DNA from 3 places in the Pseudoalteromonas sp. P1-13-1a genome. Region 2 is predicted to be linked to each of the others. Evidence: predicted binding sites of a transcription regulator. Region 2 holds the regulator's gene; each other region holds the start of a gene.
What was found. The regulator LexA, encoded in region 2, represses DNA repair genes until DNA is damaged. The targets are predictions, from matches to a motif close to TACTGTATNNNNATACAGTA.
Positions count from the first base shown of each region.

Region 1 (6,372 bases), on a different contig from region 2:
GCTGCTTAGCAAATAAAATATGCATAGTTGCGTTAAAGTAACTTGGCGCCATTGATACTACTTTTAATGGCTCAAAAAATTCAGCGCCAAAACCCACTTCTTCTTTAAGCTCTCTGTTTGCAGCTTGTTGGGGCGTTTCGCCTGGGTCTATTAAGCCTTTAGGAAAACCTAATTGGTAGTCGTTCGTGCCTGCACAATATTCACGTACCAGTAGCATTTCGTTGTCCGCAGTTATTGGCACAATCATTACTGCCCCACGGCCACCGCCGCGTATTCGCTCATACTGGCGCTCTTCGTCATTAGAAAACTTAAGCTCTAATGATTCAACAGTAAATAAACGGCTTTTAGCAACTACATTATTACTAATAATTTGCGGTGGAGTTGGGTGCTTTTTCTGTGTCATTGGCGTTATTTTGCTATCATGGCAGTTGTGCTTAATCATAAACTTTTCACAAGGAAAAGCCCATGCTAAATTGGTCAAAAATCGATACCGTTTTACTTGATATGGACGGAACATTACTCGATTTGCATTTCGATAGTCACTTTTGGCTTAACGTTGTTCCAGAACAACTTGCACGCACTCGCAATATCACCCTTGATGAAGCAAAAGCCGATATGCACAAACGCTACCAAGCGGTAAGTGGCCAAATACAGTGGTATTGTTTAGATTATTGGGAAGAACAGTTAAAGTTGCCGATAATGGAACTAAAACGTCAAACCCAACACCTAATAAAAGTACGCGAAGATGTGCCTCACTTTTTAACTGAGTTAAAAAAAGCAGGTAAAGAGCTGATTTTGTTAACTAACGCCCATCCTGAAAACGTCATGCTCAAATTTGAACACACCGCGATAGATAATTATTTAGATGGCGTGGTGTCGACTCACCAATACGGCGTGAGTAAAGAGCAGCAAAGTTTGTGGCATCAAGTACAAAAAGACTTAGGGTTTAATAAGCAGCGCACTTTGTTTGTTGATGACAGTGTGCCTGTTTTAAATGCAGCCCGAGAATACGGCATAGAACATTTACTTGCGGTTGCTAACCCTGATAGTAAGCAACCACATAATGTAATAGCCGATTACTTAAACGTAACCGACTACCGCACTATTATATAATTAGCTTTTTGGGTAACGAGCTTCCAAACCTTGGTATACTAACTTTGCAAAGTCGGCATGTTCGGTATCAAGGCTTTTTACGACTTCAACCAAATGCTCGTTATCTTCTTGACCGTTCCACACTTTAATGTAGCTGCCATCTTTGTAGCCATGATCTTGGCGGAAAAAGTTTAACGTATTTTTCCCTACGTAACCCCGGTATAAATCGTCAATATCCATCCCTATTTGCGCCATACACCCTGCAAATGCAGCAGCGTTAAAGGTTTTGTTAGCCACTGCTGAAGCGGCTAATACTTCAAGCGTTTGTTTAAAATCTTCTGCGGCTTGAGGCGCGCTAAGTTCTTTCTCCAACTGTTTAGCTAATTCTTCGTAGGGTGTTGTTCCATCGATTCTTAATGACAAACCAAAATGAAATATATCAACCAATTCTAAAATGACTTGCTCAGTATCTGGGGTTTGCTTTTTCCACCACTTCCAACCGTAGTGGTCTAGCATTTCTGCACACTCTACCCAAATGGCTCTATACCACTCAAAACCTTGGCTAAACCATTGCTCATGAACCTTAGTATTCATGGCATTTTGCATTTCTAGCATAACGACTAGCTTATTTAAATTGGCAGACATATTCATTCCTGACGTTTTTGATTGGTGTAATAGTACAGATAAAAAAAGCGCAATGCATCAGCACTATTTTAATAATTCTGGTTTTACTTTGAGCCGCTAAAGTCAGCCCAAGATTCAATTAAATCTATAAAATCTTCAAAGCCACAACCACTCACTAGGCCATTTTCTTCAAGCATTAAGTCATCATCTTGATAGGCAACTAAGTCTTCACTGTCTTGGTGTAGGGCATGGGCTTCAAATAAGGCTTCGTCTTTAGAGAGTATTAAGTCTATTTCTTGGCCTTTTAACGTTATTGGCTCGTAGCTTGTTTTAACTGAGTTGATAAGTGCTTGTACCATCGCCACTTTTTCTTTGCCAATTTCTTCATTTAACCAGCGGCCAATTAGGGCATGCTCGCTGCTTATTTTAATGCGCAGCCCGCTAATAGGGTCACGTATAAATTGATATTCCATAATTTTTACTTATAAAACGCTAATGCACTAATTATACCCATAAATAGCCCTGAACATCGCCCCTAAAACGCAAAATAGCGCCAATGGGCGCTATTTAAATAGGTGGCATAAAAGCTAACTTCGCGATCTAAAACGTGCAGCATCTATAATCGACCATAAATAAATAATAGGCACAAGTACAAAGCCTACCAATACATAAATAAGTGCGTAACTAATTATAATAGCTAGCGCAAAGAAGATAGCAGCTAAAATACGCCCTTGTACCAGTTGCCCTAAACCAGGAAAAAATATATTACACAACGCCGCAATTACATTACCGCCAGAACCTTGATCAGCCATACTTACCTCTGTAGTTAATTAATTTTAAATTTTAGTTATTTACTTACTATCACACTTTATGCCAATTTTTTAAAGCTTAAAAATCAATTAGTTAAACTAGCACAAAATAACTGATTTAGTGTTTTTTACTAAATATAGGTCAATTTGATTATTTTTATTCTTAATTACAGTTACTTAACAGCATAAATAAACAGCTAAGCAATTAGTTTTACAAGTATTTTTAGAATAGCTGTTCATAAAAACAGTATTTTATTTAGCCTAACAAAAACACCTGTTATACTCCCTCTCATTATTGATTGAAAAGGCGTAACGATGGACGTTTCTGAATTACTCGATGGCTTAAATGACAAACAACGCGATGCCGTTGCAGCCCCACTACAAAACATGCTGGTATTAGCAGGTGCTGGTTCGGGTAAAACACGTGTTTTAGTTCATCGTATCGCGTGGTTAATGCAGGTTGAGCAAGCTTCTGCTTATAGTATTTTTGCGGTTACCTTTACTAATAAAGCCGCTAAAGAAATGCGCACCCGTGTTGAAGAAACCCTAAAAGCCCCCGTGGGAGGCATGTGGATTGGTACATTCCATGGTTTATCACACCGTATTTTGCGCGCTCATCATCGTGAAGCAAACCTACCAGAAGCCTTTCAAATTTTAGACTCTGACGATCAACTAAGAATGATCAAGCGCTTATTAAAATCAATGAATATTGATGATAAAAAATGGCCAGCTAAACAATTTGGCTGGTACATCAGCGCTAAGAAAGATGAAGCCCTGCGTCCTAAAGATATTCAAGCCTACGATATAAACGAGCAAATGATGCTGCGTGTATATGCAGCCTATCAAGAAGCATGTGACCGCGCTGGTTTAGTCGATTTTGCAGAAATACTGCTACGTAGCTACGAGGTTCTTAAAAATAACCCTACGCTACTTCGCCATTACCAGCAGCGCTTTGCCCACATGCTGGTAGACGAATTCCAAGATACCAATACCATTCAATACGCATGGTTAAAGCTACTTGCAGGCGATACGCAAAGCATTATGATTGTAGGCGACGATGACCAAAGTATTTACGGTTGGCGCGGCGCTAAAATAGAAAATATAAAGCGTTTTTTAACAGACTTTAATGCTGAAACTATTCGCCTTGAGCAAAACTATCGCTCAACCGCAACCATTCTAAAAGCATCTAATGCGCTTATAAAAAATAATGCAGAGCGCATGGGTAAAAGCTTGTGGACCGATGGCAACGAAGGCGAGCCGATATCAATTTATGCAGCCTTTAACGAGCTAGACGAAGCCCGCTTTGTAAGTAGTAAGCTACGCAGCTGGTTAAATGCCGGTAATGCGCTGCAAGACGCCGCCATTTTATACCGCAGTAACGCGCAATCTCGTGTACTCGAGGAAGCCATGCTTCAAGAAGGCTTAAAATACCGTATTTACGGCGGTATGCGTTTCTTCGAACGTCAAGAAATTAAAGATGCGCTATCGTACTTACGATTGGTAGGAAACCGCCAAGACGACGCCGCATTTGAGCGTGTAATTAACACCCCTGCGCGCGGTATTGGCGATAAAACTCTTAGCCATATACGCGACTGTGCGCGTGCTGAGTCGCTGCCTCTTTGGTACGCGGCTAAAGCAATTGTTGAACAACAGCATTTATCGGGTCGTGCGGCAAGCGCTGTTACAAAGTTTGTAGAGTTGGTCGAACACATAGAAGATAAAATTAGCGACCTTACACTACAAGAGCAAGCCAAATACACGATTCAAACGTCTGGTTTAATGGCTATGTATCAAGCTGAAAAAGGCGAAAAAGGCCGCGCTCGCGTAGAAAACTTAGAAGAGCTTATCAGTGCATGCGATCAGTACGAGCTCCCTGAAGAAGAAGAGTTTAGCTCACCATTACAGGGCTTTTTAGCCTACACCTCGCTTGAATCTGGTGAAGGCCAAGCGGATGAGCACGAAGACGCTGTACAAATGATGACTCTTCACTCTGCTAAAGGATTAGAGTTTCCACTTGTGTTTATGGTGGGCGTTGAAGAAGGTATGTTCCCATCGCAGCAAAGTAATGAAGAATCAGGGCGCTTAGAAGAAGAACGCCGCCTCTGTTACGTGGGTATGACCCGTGCAATGGACAAGCTTTACATAAGCCATGCCGAAAGCCGCCGTTTATACGGCCAAGAGAAATACCACAGCCCATCGCGATTTTTACGCGAAATACCCGAAGACTGCGTAGAAGAAATTCGTATTAAAACGCAGGTATCGCGACCACCTGCTGCTGGGCGCTTTAGCGCGTCAGTAAGCCATGCAGCTTTTGAAGAAAGTGGGTTTAACTTAGGTCAACGTGTACTGCACGCTAAATTTGGTATTGGCACTGTGCTAAATTACGAAGGCAGTGGCGCACAATCGCGTGTACAAGTTAACTTTGACGACCTTGGCAGCAAATGGCTAGTGACCGCATATGCACGACTTCAAGCTGTATAAGCACTATGTTGAACAATTAACACAGCAACTAACTGACGCAAAACATCGTCAGTTAGTACTTATCACAGGCCAAGCCGCTTGGTGCTACGAGCTACTAAGCACATTAACAGACTCAGATAATGTAAAACTGCTGTCAAACAGCGGCATTGCTAATTCAAGTTGGCCTGAGCATACCCATGAACTACTTGGACAAGAGTTTATTCATGCCGTTTATGATGGCTTTAGTGGCATTTACCCCGATAAATTTGCTGCCCTTGCCGGTACCATAAAAGCAGGCGGTTTGTTATTTTTATTACTGCCTGACTTACAAAGTTTAGCCTCTTGGCAAGACCCTGCACTTAAAAGCGTGCAATCTCATGGAAGTAGTAATCGGCAAAGCTATTTTAATTTACGTTTTTCTCGCCTTTTACAAACGCTACCCGTCATACACTTTGATGAACACACTGACTTTAAACAGCCGCCGATCAAAAGCAATGTAACGAATAAAATTGAGTATCAGGCGCAGCAACAATGCGTTGAACAAATAATTAAGGTGGCCACAGGCCGCGCGAACAGGCCTTTAATTATTAATGCCGACAGAGGGCGAGGAAAATCAGCCGCGCTTGGTCTTGCAGCCGCAGCATTACATGATAAAAAAATCATTGTATGCGCAACACAATTCAGAGCCACCCATAGCTGTTTTAAGCATTTAGCTAAAACCTTACAGGTTGAATACAAGGCTCAGCAAAAACATTTAGCTAATTTACAATACATGGCCCCAGATGCACTGCTTAATCAGTTGCCGCAATGTGAACTATTACTGGTCGATGAAGCCGCCGCAATCCCTGTACCACTACTATTCGCCATGTTAAAGCACTACCCGCGTATAGTCTTTGCAAGCACCTTGGTAGGTTACGAGGGTAATGGCCGAGGCTATACCATTCGTTTTACGCAACATATTAAAGCAAATTACAAAGCGGCAAAAGTTGTAAACTTAGAAGACCCTATACGTTTTGCCAATAGCGACCCTCTTGAGCAACATGTACGCACACTCTTTGCTTTAGATGCACAATATAAAGAATACCCGCCCGCATTAAATAGCATTGAGCACGTTGAAGTCACTCAACAGCAACTCGTTGATAATGAGTCTTTACTGCAGCAAATAGTTGCGCTGCTCGCACTTGCCCATTATCAAAGCAGTGTTAACGATTTACGCCACTTACTTGATGCCCCAGCGCAAAGACTGTTTATTAGTAGATGCGACATGCATGTTGTGGGAGTGTGTTTAATAGCTGTTGAGGGCGGTATGGATGCAGAGTTAGCTAAGCAAGTAATCAGTGGTGAGCGGCGCCCACAAGGGCATTTAATGGCACAATCACTCGCGCAA
Region 1 is NZ_LKDV01000055.1:1,285-7,656, forward strand. It holds gene nudE (ADP compounds hydrolase NudE) at 1-403, opposite strand, end outside; gene yrfG (GMP/IMP nucleotidase) at 466-1,113, shown strand; gene AN391_RS19345 (dUTP diphosphatase) at 1,114-1,737, opposite strand; gene AN391_RS19350 (YacL family protein) at 1,821-2,189, opposite strand; gene AN391_RS19355 (hypothetical protein) at 2,304-2,528, opposite strand; gene uvrD (DNA helicase II) at 2,841-5,006, shown strand; gene AN391_RS19365 (GNAT family N-acetyltransferase) at 4,984-6,372, shown strand, end outside.
Region 1: the regulator LexA is predicted to act here: its motif matches at 2,756-2,775, upstream of uvrD (DNA helicase II).

Region 2 (6,372 bases):
ATGAGTATTACTATTAGCAATTCGCGCGGCTTTTTGTTTGCTCATGCCTTCATCGCGAAGCGCATCGTACTGTTCATCATTTTTAATTTGCGGGCCATGATCTACCATTATTGTTCTCCTACAGCTTTTAATTACACAGTGTGTGTATAACTTTCATACATAAACGCTAAATTTGTGCTTAACTAGCCTAACCCGTTTAATAAGGCAAATTAGGTGCCAATGGCGTTTAAACAGGTTTTTTCTATTAATAAAGCCATGTTTACCGCTTAGTTGATTTGGTATAAAAGTAAAACTGCGTTAAAGTTTGCGATGAAACTATAAGAGGGTAAAAAGCAGACAATGTCGGAAATTCAATTTTTAAATGTAGATCTAGAGCTTGAGTCTAAACAAGATATTAGCGCCCTAGTGGCAGACTTAAAGAAAAACGCGATGGTTTTACATTATGACAAAGACGAATATCGTCAATTGGCGCGTATTGAAGCCGCGGGTGACATAACCACGCCTGACAAAGCAATTAACCACTTATGTGAATTAATCGAGTCGTGTTCACGTAATGCGCTCAAACAATGGTTGAGCTGTTCGCGCAGAACCTTTGATATTGGCTTTGAATCGGGCACGTCACCTAAGTGTTTTAACCAAGCTCTACATGCAGATACACTGCTACGTATATCTGCAATTGGCGCGGGTATGGAAATAACAATTTACCCTATCGAAAAGTAGCCATAGTTAATTATTTGCGCTCGACAACCGCTGCGGTCATTTTTGATACGCAGCAAAGTTCGCCGCGGCTATTAGTTATTTTTATTTCCCATACAGAACTGCGCTTACCAATATGAAATGCACGAGTAACAGCGGTTAAAGTGCCATTTCGAGAGGCCTTTAAATGGCTGGCGCTAATTTCCTGGCCAACACAATAAAATTTTGTAAAGTCCACTACAAAGTTAGCGGCGTAGCTTGCTACGGTTTCGGCAAGTACCACATTTGCGCCACCATGTACCATACCAATAGGGTTATGATGCTCAGGAATAGCGGGCATGGTAGCTACTAGGTAATCATCGCCTATTTCGGTTATTTCTATACCCATTGTTTTCATTAGCGTGCCTTGGCCGTTTATTCCCTCATCTAACTGTTTGCAAAGCGCTAATGTGATGGGTTGATGCCAAATACTCATAATTACTCCTTTATGCTGAAAGCAAATTTATAGCATTTTAAATACTGAACGTCTGTAATTACCTAAAATATATCCAAGTGCGGTGTGTTTAGCTATTTTAAAGCGCAATTTAAATTTGCGATTTTTATTTAACTGTATATACTCACAGTTAAATGTACTGTATGGAAAACCAGTTGTATGCGACCATTAACTAAACGCCAAGCTCAAATACTCGAACTAATAAAAGTTTTTATTAAAGACACTGGTATGCCTCCTACACGTGCCGAAATTGCGCAAACACTAGGTTTTAAAAGTGCCAATGCCGCAGAAGAGCACTTAAAAGCGCTTGCCAAAAAAGGTGTTATTAAAATGAAGCCAGGCGCAAGCCGTGGTATTCAATTGGTTGAAGAAGAAGCGCCAGAGCAACTCGGTCTGCCATTAATAGGTCGAGTTGCAGCGGGTTCGCCTATTTTGGCGCAAGAACATGTTGAGAGCCACTGCAAAATAGACCCACTTATGTTTAAACCTGCCGCTGACTTTTTACTGCGTGTTAACGGTATGAGTATGAAAGATATAGGCATTATGGACGGCGACTTACTTGCTGTACACCGTACCCAAACAGCTGAAAACGGCCAAGTTGTGGTTGCGCGGGTAGATGAAGACGTAACCGTAAAGCGCCTCGAAAAAGCAGGCCGAAAAGTATTATTACACGCCGAAAACGAAGAGTTTACGCCTATAGAGGTAGACCTTGAAAACGAATCTTTTAATATTGAAGGTTTAGCTGTTGGCGTAATAAGAAATGCCGACTGGATGTAATTTTTAACTATTTTTAAGTAACTTTTTATAAATGCGCACTTTTAAGTGTGCATTTTTGTTTTAAGAAAGACCTTCCGCTACCTCAAAGCGCCCTAAAATTATTTAGCCTGTAAACTTTTTTGCACTCGCACTTAACTCCTCTTTTATATGATGCACCCCCTAGTTTTACTCGCTATTTAGCAACTAACTTGTGTTTAAGCTGGCGTAATTAAAGCTTATTTTAAAATACAACTTGTTTGTTTTTTATACTGAAACTTGCTTGTTGTACGTTTTTTAGCTAATCATTAATGTGCTGGGCTAACAATAACTCACAGCTTTTTGGTTTTGAGAACACACAAATACACATTCTTTGTTGGCGCAGCTATACCAATCAAAACAAATTAGGTTGGTTAAATAATAAAAATAACGAATTGGCGTTTAAGCCGTATGCCTCTTCGCTTTGCATTCGCAATAGCATCAAAGGAGCCGTCACATGGGTAAACTGACCTCTGCCTTGTGGCTTGTATTGATTATGTTCCCGCAGCAAGTGCTGGCTAATAGCCAATACAATATGCGCAAGGGCGTAACCGATATAAGTAATAATGTATATCAGCTACACATGACAATATTTTTAATATGTTGTGTGATTGGGGTGATAGTGTTCGCAATTATGTTTTGGGCACTAATTCATCACCGTAAATCTAAAGGGGCAGTTCCTGCCCAATTTCATGAAAGTACCAAAGTAGAAATTCTTTGGACTGCCATTCCGTTTGTTATTTTAATTGCCATGGCAATCCCTGCCACTAAAACCTTGATTGCAATGGAAGATGCCAGTAAGGCCGACTTAACCATTAAGATCACTGGGTCACAGTGGAAGTGGCATTATGAATATATGGGCGAAGACGTGGAGTTTTATTCTATTTTGTCTACCCCTCAAGACGAAATAGCCAACCTTGCTAATAAAAACCCCAATTACTTACTTGAGGTTGATAAACCTTTAGTACTGCCAATTAATCAAAAGGTGCGTTTTTTAATGACCTCTGATGATGTTATTCACTCTTGGTGGGTACCTGATTTTGCCGTTAAAAAAGATGCCAACCCAGGGTTTATTAATGAAACGTGGACCAACATCAACGAAGAGGGTATTTACCGTGGCCAATGCGCCGAACTATGCGGTAAAGATCATGGTTTTATGCCCGTGGTAGTTGAAGCTAAGTCGCAAGAGGATTTTAACGCGTGGCTTGCAGATGCTAAGCAAGCTAAGCAGAAAGCGGCATTAGCCGATGCAGCCCTACTTGAGAAAACGATTCCTAAAGAAGAGTTAATGACGCTAGGCGAGCAAGTGTATATGGCAAGTTGCGCTGCGTGTCATCAGCCAACAGGTATGGGGTTACCGGGTGTGTTTCCAGCGCTTAAAGGTAGCCCCATTGTGCTTGGTGATATAAAAGATCATATAGATATTGTAATTCATGGCCGTCCTGGCACTGCAATGCAGGCATTTGCAAAGCAGTTATCTATAAAGCAACTTGCGGCAGTAATTACCTTCAAACGCAATGCGTGGGGTAACGATACGGGTGATGTTATCCAACCTAGTGAAATTCAGGCAGCACTTGATGCTGATGGGGAGGCGAACTAATGAGTAGCATAGTAGAACAACCACACGCCAATAACGCTCACCACGGCCACCATCCAGCCAAAGGTTTTAAACGCTGGTTATATACAACAAACCATAAAGATATTGGCAGCATGTACTTAATTTTTTCGCTGACGATGTTTTTAATTGGTGGTGCAATGGCTATGGTTATTCGGGCTGAGTTATTTCAGCCAGGATTACAATTGGTAGATCCTCACTTTTTTAACCAAATGACCACAGTACACGGCTTAATTATGGTGTTTGGTGCTGTAATGCCAGCCTTTACGGGGCTTGCTAACTGGATGGTACCGCTCATGATTGGTGCGCCAGACATGGCACTGCCCAGAATGAACAATTGGAGCTTTTGGATTTTACCCTTCGCTTTTTTAATTTTATTGGCATCGTTATTAATGCCTGGAGGCGGCCCCGCATTTGGCTGGACGTTCTATGCGCCGCTTTCTACAACGTACAGTAACGATAACACCGCAATGTTTGTGTTTGCAGTGCACATTATGGGGATTAGCTCAATTATGGGCGCAATAAACGTGATTGTGACCATTGTTAACTTACGTGCCCCAGGCATGACATGGATGAAACTACCATTATTTGTTTGGACATGGCTAATAACCGCATTTTTATTAATTGCTGTTATGCCTGTATTGGCCGGAGCGGTCACTATGGTGCTGACCGATAAATACTTTGGAACCAGCTTTTTTGATGCAGCAGGTGGCGGCGATCCGGTGATGTTTCAGCACATATTTTGGTTTTTTGGCCATCCCGAAGTGTACATCATGATTTTACCCGCCTTTGGTATTATTTCGACCATCGTGCCTACGTTCTCTCGTAAAAAACTATTTGGTTATGCCTCCATGGTATACGCCACTTCTTCTATCGCATTACTGAGCTTTATAGTGTGGGCGCATCATATGTTTACGACCGGTATGCCCGTTGCTGGCGAGCTATTTTTCATGTACGCGACCATGCTTATATCGGTACCTACAGGGGTAAAAGTTTTTAACTGGGTGGCCACTATGTGGCGAGGTTCAATAAGTTTTGAAGTACCCATGTTATTTAGTATTGCATTTATTGTGCTATTTACCTTAGGGGGCTTTTCGGGGTTGATGTTGGCTATAACACCAGCTGATTTTCAGTATCACGATACTTACTTTGTGGTGGCGCACTTTCATTACGTGTTAGTTACGGGGGCAATATTTTCTATTATGGCAGGGGCTTATTATTGGCTGCCTAAATGGACGGGCAATATGTACAACATTGCCTTGGCTAAGTGGCATTTTTGGTTATCGCTGGTAAGCGTTAATGTGCTGTTTTTCCCTATGCATTTTGTTGGGCTGGCAGGTATGCCTCGCCGCATTCCCGATTACGCTCTGCAGTTTGCTGACTTTAACGCAATTATTAGTGTAGGTGGGTTTGCCTTTGGTTTATCGCAGTTACTCTTTGTGGCTGTGGTAATTAAATGTGCCCGAGGGGGCGATAAAGTCCCTGCAAAAGTATGGGATGGTGCTGAAGGTTTAGAGTGGGAAGTAGACTCTCCTGCGCCGTATCATACTTTTTCTACACCGCCGGAAATTAAATAATGACACATGCACCGCTATTAAAGCGCCTAATTCTTATTTGTATAGGTATGTTTGCTTTTGCATTTGCCTTAGTGCCCTTATATGACGTGTTTTGCGACATAACCGGGCTTAATGGCAAGCCGTCGCTTGAGCAAGCTAAGCAAAGTACACAAATCACTGAAAACCGAGAAATAGGTGTGAGCTTTACAACCCATGCGCAAAGTGGTGCGCCCTTTATTGTTAAATCAAAAGAATACAGTGTTGATGTGAAACCGGGTGCTATGCGTGAGGTAATGTTTAGCGCAAAAAACACCAGTGATATCGATAAAGTAATGCAAGCGGTGCCTTCTGTGTCGCCTGGAAAGGCGGCTAAGTACTTACATAAAATAGCGTGCTTTTGCTTTGATCAACAACCTCTAAAAGCGGGTGAAGAACTTGAGTTTAAGCTGCTTTTTTATGTTGATACCGCATTGCCGAGCGATGTAGAAGAGCTAACTTTATCGTACACCGTATTTGATATTAGTGAGCAGCTAGTAGCAAGTAATAACTAGCCTGCATGTCTAGTGTAAAACTAGGAGCAAGTAACATGAATCAAGATTATGAAAACTACTACGTACCCGAGCAAAGCCCTTGGCCCATAGTGGGCGCGGTGGCGTTATTTTTTATTGCAGTGGGTGCGGCGTTAACAGTTATGAATTTAGAAAGTGAAGGGGGCAGCGGTGTGTACCTGCTATATGCAGGCACTGCAGTGCTGCTGTATATGATTTTTAGTTGGTTTAAAAATGTAATTAGCGAGTCTGATCAGGGCTTGTATTCAGCGCAAATGGACCGCTCATTTCGACAAGGAATGAGCTGGTTTATATTCTCTGAAGTTATGTTTTTTATGGCCTTTTTTGGCGCATTATTTTACGCCCGCATACTGTCGGTGCCTTGGCTTGGCGGCGCTGGGAATAATGCGATGACCAACGAAGTGCTTTGGCCTACCTTTGAGGCCGTATGGCCACTACTAACCACACCAGCAGGTGAAACCACGCAAGCTATGGGGTGGCAAGGCTTACCCCTTATTAATACGCTTATTTTATTAGCGTCTTCGGTTACTTTGCATTTTGCTCACGTAGCCATTGAGAACAATAAACGTAAACCGCTAAAAGTGATGTTGGGGGCAACCATTTTATTGGGTGTGTGCTTTTTAGCATTGCAGGTGGAAGAATATATTTATG
Region 2 is NZ_LKDV01000015.1:67,119-73,490, reverse strand. It holds gene AN391_RS11210 (Rho termination factor N-terminal domain-containing protein) at 1-108, opposite strand, end outside; gene AN391_RS11205 (hypothetical protein) at 340-720, shown strand; gene AN391_RS11200 (PaaI family thioesterase) at 731-1,171, opposite strand; gene lexA (transcriptional repressor LexA) at 1,349-1,966, shown strand; gene coxB (cytochrome c oxidase subunit II) at 2,439-3,581, shown strand; gene ctaD (cytochrome c oxidase subunit I) at 3,581-5,173, shown strand; gene AN391_RS11175 (cytochrome c oxidase assembly protein) at 5,173-5,703, shown strand; gene AN391_RS11170 (cytochrome c oxidase subunit 3) at 5,739-6,372, shown strand, end outside.

Region 3 (6,372 bases), on a different contig from region 2:
CCAAGCACTGTCGGTGACGACTGTAGAGCAAGTTTCATCTGCCGATACATCGCTCAATGAAATAGAAAGGCTGGTATCCATAATTACCGACATGAACAGCCAAATAGCCCGTGCCACCGAACAGCAAACGCAAGCCGCTGACGAGGTTAATTTACGTATTAACGAGCTATCTCAATCAACCGAGCAGTCGTTAAATAATACCAAGCAGCTTACCGATGCCAGTGACAACCTTAAACAAAGTAGCCAAGGGCTTTCGAGTGTGGTTAATCGCTTTAAGTTAAAATAATTTAAAAACAAAAGCCCTGAATTAACAGGGCTTTTTTATTACATAAGCGTTTTTAGCTTATACCATTTCGCATAATTAAGTGATCTATTTTTAGGATGGAAAAACGTGTTGATACCTAGGCAAAAAATTTTCTATTTAGTTGTAAATGAAAATTTTTACCACAGATAGCGACACGTTTAGCCCCGAAAAATGATTAAGTATTATTGCGGACTGGTATTACATACAATAGCGTGCAAATAAGCTGGTTACCGATGCCGCGGTTGGCTTGCCATGCTGCCAATCACCGCCTTCAACACCACTACCAGCAATATCCATATGCACATAAGGCAATGGCTGCTCAGAATCGTTACCGTGTTTATCAAGTCCGCCAACAACGGCTAAAAACGCCATAGGGAATTGATGCCCGCGAGCGGTAACCGCAGAAGCCGCATTATTACTTGATAAAACATCATCAGCTAAGGTACGCGGTTTTATAAAGTCGTAGTCTTCACGGCGAGAGCGAGAAACCTCTGCTGCATCTGCCCATAAATCACCGCAATCCGCTATTTGACGAGACGTATTAGCACTGCGTGCTGGGCCGTTTTCAACATACGCACCGTAAGGTCCCATAGCACGTGCCGCATGGCCTGTAAGAGTGGCTACAGTAAATAGAGTTGGGTTAACTTGTGTTTTAGCCAAGTCTTTCATTTCGCTAAGTAGGTCACCCATAGCTAAACGCCCTTCGGCATCGGTGTTACCAATGCGTACGCGTACGCCTTCACGACTAGTAATGATTTCATCTGGTACAAAACAATCTGAACCAATCGAATTGCGAACCACCGCTAAATAAGAAATCACTTTAACGCCTTTTGGCTGATAATCAGCAACCGCTTTCATAAAGCCCGCTACAGATGCAGCACCGCCTTTATCGCGGCTCATACCTGCCATGTAACCGCCTACTTTTAAATCGGCGCCGCCGGTGTCGTATACTAAACCTTTACCCACAAACATTAGCGTACGCGTTACTTCACCCTCTGGTACGTACTCTAGTTTTACTACGCGTGGGTGGTGGCGCTCAACCGCATAAGATGCGCGCGCAACGGTGCTAAGCATAGGGTAGTTTTTATCTATTGTGTCTATGTCGTCAATCACATCAACTGCCACTGTAGAGCCTTTGAAAAGCTCAACACAGTAATCGGCAAAGCGTGGTGGCGCCATACGTTCAGGCTCAGTACCGCATAAATCGCGCGCAGCATATTGGCCTGCAGCAATTGCGTTAACAGCTTTTACTGTTTGCTCACTCGCATCAATTAAACCAATTTGCGTAATGGGCTCAATACTTTCACCGTGGTATTCACGCGCCTCTAAAGGTTGCCATAATGCTTGGCATGCACCTAAATACGCCACCTCTAATGCATGCTGGTAACGCGCATCCGTATGTAATTTAGGTAAGTAAATAGCAGGGTTTACACTGCCCGCGGCTTTTGCTTCGTTAATCGCGAGTTTGGCGGCATCAAAGTAGCGTCTTACATCATCGTAATCGCGATTAAGCGGCCCTGTAGGTGCTAAAACAACGCGTAGATTATCAATTACTAAAAACGTAACTTGTTTACCAATACGAGAGTCTACTTTAGCCTGTGATTCAATGGCATCACGTAGTGAGTTATTCGGAAGTTGAGAAAAGTCATCACTAATTATAATAAGTGCATCGTGAGAAAATGCTGCAAAGCTTGCACTGAGTGATTGTGCAGCTATCGCTTGAGGATATGCCATAAGTAAAGCTCCTGTTAGAAAACATAAGGGGCTATTATCGTTGATATAAAAACACAAAACCAGCCACCTGCGATGAGCTCATTTTAATCTGGCAACTTGGTGTTACACTCAAGTACACTCTAATCTAGAATGCTCAATTGTAGATTTAAATTAGGTTCATTTTTAACACCCACCCCTATGCCTAGTAAACGCACCGGTTGCTGCATACCCCGTTGATACGCTTTTGAAAGTAGCTCAGTAAAAATAGCTGTGTTTAATTGATGATGAGCTTGATCGGCACTGGTCACCACAAAATTTGCAAATTTCACTTTTACGCTTAATTTATTTATACGATTTTGTAGCTGTTGTTTATTAAGACGCGCTGTCAGCTCTTCCAGTAATTTAGGCAACTGATCTAGACACTCTTGTAAGCTATTTTTGTTGTATTCATAAGTATGCTCAACACTGAGTGATTTACGTACTCGCTCGGTTGTTACTTTACCAATGTATTCGCCAGCACATTTTTGATAAAGCGATACACCAAAATTCCCCACATGCTGTTGCATCCAATTCACACCTTTCTCGCGAACATCTTTACCTGTATACAATCCTTTTAAATTAAGCTTTTCAAGGGTGACCTTACCCACACCAGGTATTTTACCCAGCGGCAAATTATTTAAAAACGAATCAACTTCATCTGGTAATACAACGAACTGGCCATTGGGTTTGTTTTCATCGCTAGCAATTTTCGCAATAAACTTAATGGGAGCAACGCCTGCAGAGGCAGTGAGGCCAGTAGCGTTGAAAATATCGGCTCTAATTTGTTGAGCAATAAGCGTAGCACTACCTTTAAATGCCGAGCTATTGGTGACGTCTAGGTAGGCTTCATCAAGCGACAAAGGCTCTATTAGGTCAGTATAACGTTTAAATATAGCCCGTATTTGGTTAGAAATTTCTTTATAAACAGCCATTCGCCCAGGCACAATAACTAAATCTGGGCATAATTGTTTGGCATGATAGTTAGACATAGCCGAGCGTACACCATATTCGCGCGCTTTATAGTTTGCTGTAGAAAGCACGCCTCGGCGACTATTACCACCAATGGCTAAAGGCACATTGGCAAGATTGGGGTTATCACGCATTTCAACCGCTGCATAAAAGCAGTCCATGTCGATATGAATAAACTTTTTCATTACCACATAACAACTGTTTATTTATACAGCCATTATTAAGGATTCACTTTCATTAAGCAAGGTTAATAAAGCCAGTTTACTTGCTAAAGTAAAATCGCTAGTAAGTTTGGCGTTTAAATTAAGCAAGCTTTATACAGCTTTTAAAACGGCAGCTTAAAGCGCTTTTCTTTTTTAAAGCAATGTAGCCAAAAAACAAATTCCAATAAAAACCCCGCAGCTAAAAGCATGATACCGCCTGAAGCATTACCCATAGCGTAGCAAGCAAAAGATGCTATAAAAATTAAACTGGCTAAAGCCCAATTAATTATATTTTGCATGTGTGTTCTCGTGTGTGTGGTCTGTGTTAATTAACTGTAGTCCTAAAAATAAATAGATACAATCATCTTATAAAAAAACATGGTATTTATTGTCTTGAGCTACAAACACCATATTGATAACCTGATTCATTTAAAACTAAGAGTACACATACATGCAAAGGTTCAAAGAACAGCACCCTATTCATACCGATATCACCGTCGCTTGGGCCGATATGGACGCCCTACAACATGTAAACAACGTGGTGTACTTGCGTTACTTTGAAATTGCGCGCATCGACTTTTTAAATAAAATAAACCAGTTTGATACGATAAAACCAGGTGACGTAGGTCCCGTTATTAGCGAAAACAACATTCGCTACAAGCGCCCTGTAACCTTTCCAGATACTTTAACCGTAGGTATTACTATTTCGGATATAAAAAGCGACCGCTTTATGATGAATTACTCTGTATATAGTCATGCACAGCAAGCTGTTACTACAACAGGCTACTCTCAAGTAGTTATGTTTGACTTTAAAGCGGGGCAAAAGGCGGCGATCACTGAGCCATTATTATCGGCATTACACCAATTCGCTTAATTAAATAGTATGCGAGCTGGTATTAATAAGCCACACTCAAGATCTTACACAATTTAAGGATTTTACATGCAATACAGTCCGTTAGGCAGCAGCGGGGTTGATGTTTCAAGAGTATGCCTAGGTAGCATGACTTGGGGTAAACAAAATACCCAACAAGAGGCAGATGAGCAAATAGCCTATGCCTTAGCGCAAGGCGTTAATTTTATTGATACCGCCGAAATGTATGCCGTTCCTCCTTCACCAGACACTTACGGTAAAACAGAGCAAATTATTGGTAACTGGCTAAACCGCAACCAACAAAAACGCGGTGATATTGTATTGGCCACTAAAATTGCGGGCAACGGCTTGTCGTGGGTACGTGATGGCGGCGATATAACACGCAGCGCGGTTATTGAGGCTGTAGATAACTCCCTCAAGCGTTTACAAACCGACTACATAGATTTATATCAATTGCACTGGCCTAATCGCTCTACCCCGCATTTTGGCAGGCAGTGGCCAGGTAAACTTACTTTTAGTGACGTAAATACCGAGCAACAACAAGCTGGCATGCTAGATATTTTAGAAGGCCTTAATGAGTGCGTTAAAGCCGGCAAAATAAAATTTTGTGGTCTTTCAGATGACACGCCATGGGGCATTAGCCAGTTTTTAAATTTAGCTAAAGCGCATAACTTACCGCGAATGGTTTCGATTCAGAACGAATTTAGCCTAGCGCACGCTAAAGATTGGCCCTACTTAATTGAGCAATGTATTCATGAAGACATTGCTTATTTACCTTGGTCGCCGCTTGCTGCTGGCCTACTAACGGGTAAATACCTAAACGGTGCACGCCCAGCGGGCTCGCGTTGGACATTTATGCAGCGAAATGGCATTTTCAGGGATACCCCTAACGCGCAAAAAGCAACGCAGCGCTATGTGGATTTGTCGCATGAAATTGGTATAACACCGGCACAATTAGCCCTTGCGTGGTGTAATCAAGTCGATGGCGTTACTTCATCAATTATTGGTGCGACTAATATGGCGCAATTAAAAGAAGATATTGACGCATTTAACTTAACTTTAAGCAATGACACCCTTGCTGAAATTGGCGCAATTTTTAAAGATTACCCGCAGCCATACTAAAGCAAAATAATAGGCGGTTTAATTACTGCCTATTCTGTTGTTAAATTTGAACATATGCAAAGTAAAACTATACTAAAGTTAACTTAAATGGATTATTTTTAGTGGGTTATGCTTAAAAATATAGTTTTATTTTGCGTTGTACTGGGTGGCTTTTCACATTACGGGTACGCTGACAATACACACCCAATTGAAGAAATTGTGTGGTTACAAAGTTACACGCCTCCGTTTCATATAGATAAAGACTCACACGCCCCTCAGGGTGGGGTTTGCGATAATCTCACAGAGCAACTCATCCAAACTATTGATGATGTAAAACACACGCGCTTAATTGTGCCGCAAGAGCGAATTAATAAGCACTTAAATGAAGGCGATAATGTGTGCTTTCCGTGTGTGATTCATAAAAAAACAGCTAATGATGTACTACAGTTTTCTACCCCAACAACGGTATACCCGCCCTTTTCGGTTTTAACCACGCAAAAACTGGCAGCAGAAATACAAGCTCGACACGGGAACCCTATTAAACTTATTCATTTATTGTCGGACGAACAATATGTATATGGTCAAGCGGCGGCGCGCAAGTTTACTTCAGAAATTAATAAAATAATCGAAAATACCACGGTGTATCGTAAAGCATCGCTGAGCTGGAGTAGCGAAAATGAAAGCCAAGCAGTGATTGCTCGATTAAGCCGCGGCTTTTTAGATTACACAATAGACTACCCGTTTCTGGGAGATTATTTTGTAAATCACAGTCGATTTAAAAATATTGTCAGTGTACCAATAGAAGAAGACTCCCGAAAATTTGTTTTAGGAGCGATAGGATGTGCAGTAAGAGCGCCAAATAACTTTGCTACCAAAGCGCTTGATAAAATCAATAAAGCGCTACATAAGCAGGTATTACACTCGCCTGCTTATATAAATAGTCAGCGTTTTTGGTTAGAACAAAGTTTCCCTCAGTTTTCTAAGTATTACCAACAGCAAATACTTAACACGACTGAACCTGCCAACGTTGAGATAACAAACACGCCGAATTAGCATATAGGCTAACTGTAAATACACTGTTTGCAGGCACTTCCCCAACGCCTGCAGGTGTCCCGGTCATTATTACATCGCCATTTTCTAAGTGCATAAACTCATTAATTTCACTTAAAATA
Region 3 is NZ_LKDV01000013.1:69,357-75,728, reverse strand. It holds gene AN391_RS10190 (methyl-accepting chemotaxis protein) at 1-286, shown strand, start outside; gene AN391_RS10185 (leucyl aminopeptidase family protein) at 503-2,038, opposite strand; gene dinB (DNA polymerase IV) at 2,158-3,210, opposite strand; gene AN391_RS10175 (thioesterase family protein) at 3,680-4,102, shown strand; gene AN391_RS10170 (aldo/keto reductase) at 4,169-5,221, shown strand; gene AN391_RS10165 (hypothetical protein) at 5,330-6,253, shown strand; gene AN391_RS10160 (fumarylacetoacetate hydrolase family protein) at 6,204-6,372, opposite strand, start outside.
Region 3: the regulator LexA is predicted to act here: its motif matches at 3,222-3,241, upstream of dinB (DNA polymerase IV).